Linked DNA regions of Tolumonas auensis DSM 9187. The protein of the gene in region 1 interacts with the protein of each later gene in a pairwise test. Links are inferred from orthologs where the notes say so. Each region holds a gene or a part of one and is shown on either strand. Other genes may lie near its edges.

What was found. Proteins that work in one complex are often made in the same cells at the same time.
Region 2: the proteins of uvrD (region 1) and lpdA interact in binary tests that used the Escherichia coli proteins (3 or more experiments, as listed by UniProt). The link is inferred for Tolumonas auensis DSM 9187 from one-to-one orthologs.

What each region holds. Positions count from the first base shown.
Region 1 is NC_012691.1:392,178-395,134, forward strand. It holds uvrD (DNA helicase II), read right to left. Parts: upstream 2,596-2,957; coding sequence 406-2,595; downstream 1-405. Other genes in the region: TOLA_RS01840 (LemA family protein), read right to left, coding at 1-243; kup (low affinity potassium transporter Kup), read right to left, coding at 2,739-2,957. UniProt on the Escherichia coli protein: A helicase with DNA-dependent ATPase activity. Unwinds DNA duplexes with 3'-5' polarity. Translocates on single-stranded DNA with 3'-5' polarity. Initiates unwinding more efficiently from a nicked substrate than double-stranded DNA.
Region 2 is NC_012691.1:2,809,235-2,812,128, reverse strand. It holds lpdA (dihydrolipoyl dehydrogenase), read left to right. Parts: upstream 1-680; coding sequence 681-2,108; downstream 2,109-2,894. Other genes in the region: TOLA_RS13085 (NAD(P)-dependent oxidoreductase), read right to left, coding at 2,166-2,894; aceF (pyruvate dehydrogenase complex dihydrolipoyllysine-residue acetyltransferase), read left to right, coding at 1-605. UniProt on the Escherichia coli protein: Lipoamide dehydrogenase is a component of the glycine cleavage system as well as of the alpha-ketoacid dehydrogenase complexes.

The DNA of each region.
Region 1 (2,957 bases):
GGCTAAGGCAGCATTGCGTGCTTCAGTGACGGCAGTCAGCGTTTTACTCTCATGCTGCAAATAGCCTTTGGCGGTTTCGACCAGATTGGGGATTAAATCGTAACGGCGTTTCAGCTGCACTTCGATCTGAGCAAACGCATTCTGATAGCGGCCTTTGAGTGCAACCAACTGATTATAAATAGAGACAAGCCAGAACACGGCCAGTAACAGAACACCGAGTACCACCAGTAATCCGATCATCATTCACATCCCTGCATGAAAAGTTAACTCTGCAGAGTGTAGTGTAACCGGATGGAGTTAGTCGCGTCCTTTGTGCAGGAAAAGTGATATAAGCTTGCGGAAGCGATGACTTATTTCATTCAGTTATGAACGGCCAGACCATCAAGGGCCTGACCGGATGATGCATTAAATAGCTTCCAGACGGGCATAGGCAACGACCAGCCATTTGCTGCCAGCTGTGGCAAAGTTTACCTGCACCCGGCTTTGTGCACCGACGCCTTCATAGTTAAGCACCACACCTTCACCAAAGGTCGGATGCAGCACCCGTTGACCCAGTTTAAAACCGGTACTGGCGAAACTGTCCTGCAGCTTTTCCTGACTAAAACGGCTTTGCGACTGAGCGCTGTTACTCCAGCCGACCTGTGTCCGCAGCCGGATTTCTTCCAGACAGTCACTGGGCAACTCTTTCAGAAAGCGGCTGGGGCGGTTGTAACTCTCTTTCCCGTACAGACGGCGGCTTTCCGCATGCGTCAGATAGAGCTTCTGCATCGCTCGGGTCATGCCGACATAGCAGAGACGGCGTTCTTCTTCGAGGCGTCCCGGTTCTTCCGAACTCTGCTGGCTGGGGAACATGCCTTCTTCAACACCCACCATAAAGACCAGCGGGAATTCGAGCCCTTTGGCGCTGTGCAGTGTCATCAGCTGTACCGCTTCGTCAAATTCATCCGCCTGTTTATCGCCGGACTCCAGCGTGGCATGTGCCAGAAAGGCGGTCAGCGGGCTCATATCCAGATATTCTTCGGCCGGACGAAATAACCGGGTGGCGTTGACCAGTTCTTCCAGGTTTTCGATACGTGACTGACCCTTTTCACCTTTCTCGTTTTCGTAATGCGTCCATAAACCGGACTGGCGGATCACCCGATCGACCTGCACATGCAGCGGTAATTCTGACGTATCGGTTTCCAGCTGATTGATTAGCGCGAGAAAGTTACGCACCGCATTGGCAGCCCGGCCAGCCAGCACACCCTGCTCACACAACTGCCAGGCGGATTGCCACAGGTTCAGGCTCCGGTCACGAGCTGCTTCCCGGATAAGGCCCAGCGTCCGATCGCCGATGCCGCGGGTTGGGGTGTTAACGACGCGTTCAAAGGAGGCATCGTCACTGTGATTGCTGAGCAGACGCAGGTAAGCGATGGCATCTTTGATCTCCTGACGTTCGAAGAAGCGCAGACCACCGTAGATACGATACGGTAACTGTTCCTGCATCAGCGCCTCTTCCAGAATGCGCGACTGGGCGTTGTTCCGGTATAAAATGGCGGCGTCCAGCAAGCTGTTACCCTGTTCGCGCCAGGCTTTCAGGCGACTGACTACAAAGCGGGCTTCATCAATTTCATTGAAGGCGGCATAGACGGAAATTGATTCGCCAGCGACACCATCCGTCCAGAGTTCTTTACCCAGCCGGGCTGAGTTGTTGGCAATAAGCTGGTTAGCCGCTTTCAATATGGTGCTGGTGGAACGGTAATTCTGTTCCAGACGGATGGTTTGTACGTCGTCAAAATCCTGCATGAAACGCTGGATGTTCTCCACGCGGGCACCACGCCAGCCGTAGATGGACTGGTCATCATCCCCGACGATCATCACCTTGCTGCTGTCACCGGCGAGCATGCGGATCCAGGCGTATTGAATGCCGTTAGTATCCTGAAATTCATCCACCAGAATATGGCGGAAGCGTTGCTGATAGTGTTCCAGCAGATGGGGTTTATGCAGCCATAACTCATGGGCCCGCAGCAGCAGTTCGGCAAAATCGACTAAACCGGCACGATCACAGGTTTCCTGATAGGTGGCATAAATTTTCTGGTAGGTGCGGCCCACCGGATCATAAACATCAATATGGTGCGGACGTAAGCCTTCGTCTTTTTTGCTGTTGATATAACCGGCAACGGCGCGGGGTACCCACTGCTTTTCGTCCAGATTCAGGTTCCGCAGAATGCGTTTCAGCAGCCGCAACTGATCATCGCTGTCGATGATCTGAAAATCTTCCGGCAGATTGGCATCCAGCGGATGAGCCCGCAGCAGACGATGAGCCAAACCATGAAAGGTGCCGATCCACATGCCGCCGCGGCCAAAACCGAGACTGTTTCCGAGCAGACGTTCAATACGTCCGCGCATCTCTGCGGCCGCTTTGTTGGTGAAGGTTACGGCCAGAATGCTGTGCGGGGATACCTGCTCGATCTGTAACAACCAGGCAATGCGATGAACCAGCACCCGGGTCTTGCCACTACCGGCACCAGCCAGTACCAGCATGTTTTGCAGCGGAGCTGCAACGACGTCGCGTTGTTTATCGTTCAGACCATCCAGCAGGTGGGAGATATCCATCACAGCTCCAGAAATAATGCCTCACCCGGTGTGAACAGGGGTGGGTTTTTATACAGTAAAAAAAGATTATACCTGTTGTTGTTCGCAGACCCAACAGACAAAAAAGCCGGGGAATAACCCCGGCTCATGTGCAACAGGTGAGCTTATACTTCGACCTGTACACCCATTTCCACCACCCGATCGGCCGGTACATGGATAAAGTCGTTGGTACGCAGCGAGTTTTTGCTTAGCCAGATGAACAATGCGGCTCGTAATCGTGCCAGGATTGATCGATGTGACGGGAGCAACGTCTCGCGTGACAGGAAGAACGAGGTGGTATTCAGGTTAAACGCCATGCCTTTCATTGCACAACGGCGGAACAC
Region 2 (2,894 bases), 2.4 Mb from region 1 along the record:
ATGAAGCTGATATCGGCGAGATGGAAGCGTTCCGTAAAGAACAGAACGTGATTGCCGAGAAGCAACAACTGGGCTTCAAGATCACACCTCTGGTGTTCATCCTGAAAGCAGCAGCCAAAGCACTGGAAGCGCATCCACGTTTCTGCAGCTCGCTGTCAGAAGATAGTTCTACACTGATCATGAAGAAATACATTCATATCGGTGTCGCGGTTGATACGCCAAATGGTCTGGTTGTACCGGTAGTTCGTGATGTGAACAAGAAAGGCATCTATGAACTGTCGAAAGATCTGGCTGAGATCTCCAAGAAAGCACGTGCCGGTAAGCTGACTGGCTCGGATATGCAGGGTGGTTGCTTCACTATCTCCAGCCTGGGCGGTATCGGTGGCACTCAGTTCACCCCAATCGTCAATGCGCCGGAAGTGGCTATTCTGGGTGTCTCTAAATCAGATATGAAGCCGAAGTGGAACGGTAAAGAGTTCGTGCCATGCCTGACGCTGCCTCTGGCATTGTCTTATGACCATCGCGTCATCGACGGTGCTGCAGGTGCGCGTTTCATTACGACACTGACTGATGTGCTGTCCGACATTCGTCGTCTGGTACTGTAATTTTGTCTGTCTCTCCGGAAGCATGCTAGGTTTAGTATGTTTCCGGAAGCAACTGAATAATCAAAAGAGGTCATGATGAGTAATGAAATCAAAACTCAGGTGGTGGTAATTGGTGCCGGCCCAGCCGGTTACTCTGCTGCTTTCCGTGCTGCCGACCTGGGCCTGGAAACCGTTTTGATCGAACGTTACGGTACACTGGGTGGTGTATGTCTGAACGTCGGTTGTATTCCGTCTAAAGCACTGCTGCACGTTGCGAAAGTTATCGAAGAAGCTAAGGCACTGGCGGAGCACGGTATCGTATTCGGTGAACCACAAACTGATATCAACAAGATCCGTCTGTGGAAAGAAAAAGTAGTGACCAAGCTGACTGGCGGCCTGTCTGGCATGGCCAAGCAGCGTAAGGTGCCTGTCGTTAACGGTGTGGCCAAATTCACCGGTCCTAACAGCATTGATGTGACTGCGACTGATGGTTCAGTAACCACGGTCAAATTTGATAACGCGATTATCGCAGCGGGTTCCCGTCCGGTAAAATTGCCGTTCATTCCGCACAACGATCCACGCGTCTGGGATTCTACCGATGCGCTGGAGCTGAAAGAAGTGCCGGGCAAAATGCTGGTTCTGGGCGGTGGTATCATCGGTCTGGAAATGGGTACTGTGTACTCTGCGCTGGGTGCGGAAATCGACGTTGTTGAATTCGCTGATCAGCTGGTTCCGGTTGCCGATAAAGACGTGGTGAAGGTTTACGCAAAACGTGTTGAAAAGAAATTCAACGTCATGCTGGAAACCAAAGTCACCGCCGTTGAAGCGAAAAAAGACGGTTTGTATGTCTCTTTTGAAGGCAAACAGGCACCGGCAGAACCAGTTCGTTATGACAGCGTGCTGGTCGCGGTAGGTCGTGTACCAAACGGTAAAGCGCTGGATGCCGAGAAAGCCGGTATCGCAGTTTCTGACCGTGGTTTCATCGAAGTCGACAAACAGCTGCGTACTAACGTACCGCACATTTTCGCTATCGGTGACATCGTGGGTCAGCCAATGCTGGCGCACAAAGGTGTGCACGAAGGTCATGTGGCAGCAGAAGTTATCGCTGGTAAGAAACACTACTTCGATCCGAAAGTGATCCCTTCAATCGCGTATACCGAGCCAGAAATTGCATGGGTTGGTCTGACCGAGAAAGAAGCGAAAGCCAAAGGTATCAACTTTGAAACTGCGGTGTTCCCATGGGCTGCCTCCGGTCGTGCAATTGCATCTGACTGCGCTGACGGTATGACCAAGCTGATTTTCGACAAAGCAACTCACCGTGTGATCGGTGGTGCGATTGTCGGCACCAACGGCGGTGAACTGCTGGGTGAAATCGGTCTGGCCATCGAAATGGGTGCGGATGCAGAAGATATCGCGCTGACTATCCATGCTCACCCGACGCTGCATGAGTCAGTGGGTCTGGCTGCGGAAGTGTACGAAGGTTCGATTACCGACCTGCCGAACGCCAAAGCGAAAAAGCGTTGATTCTGTTTCTTGTATAAAAAATCCGGCTCAGGCCGGATTTTTTGTTTCTGCGCAGTGTTACTTTTTCAGTGCCAGAATCAGGGCCGAGGTATCCATCCGGCCGCAGCCTTCCTGCTGCAGTTCGGCATAACGTTCATCTACCTGTCTGGTCAGCGGCAGATCGATATTTTGCCGTTCAGCTTCTTCCAGACAAATCCCCAGGTCTTTACGCATCCAGTCGATCGCAAAACCAAAATTGAATTCATTCTTCGCCATGGTTTCGGCGCGGTTCTCCATCTGCCAGGAACCGGCGGCGCCATATTTCAGTGTTTCGACCACCTGATGAATATCCAGACCCACGGTTTCTGCCAGCAACAGACCTTCGCTTAAGCCCTGCAGGACACCGGCGATACAGATCTGATTCACCATCTTGCAGCGCTGGCCGGCACCACATTTACCCACCAGCTGGATCTGACGGGCATAGGCTTCCATGACCGGTTTCGCGATAGCAAACGTCTGCTCATCACCACCGCACATGATGGTCAGACTGCCTTTTTCGGCACCACTCTGACCACCGGAAACAGGGCAATCCATAAAATGATTTCCCTGTTTGTGGCAGGCATTTTCCAGTTCATGCGCCAGTGTGGCGGAGGCAGTCGTATGGTCAATCAGAATGGCACCGGGTTTTAGTCCGGCAAGAATGCCGTCGTCACCGTAAACGACGCCGCGCACGTCGTTATCATTACCGATGCACATAAATACGATGTCCGCATCCCGGGCTGCTTCCCGGGGCGTTGCGGCAATTTT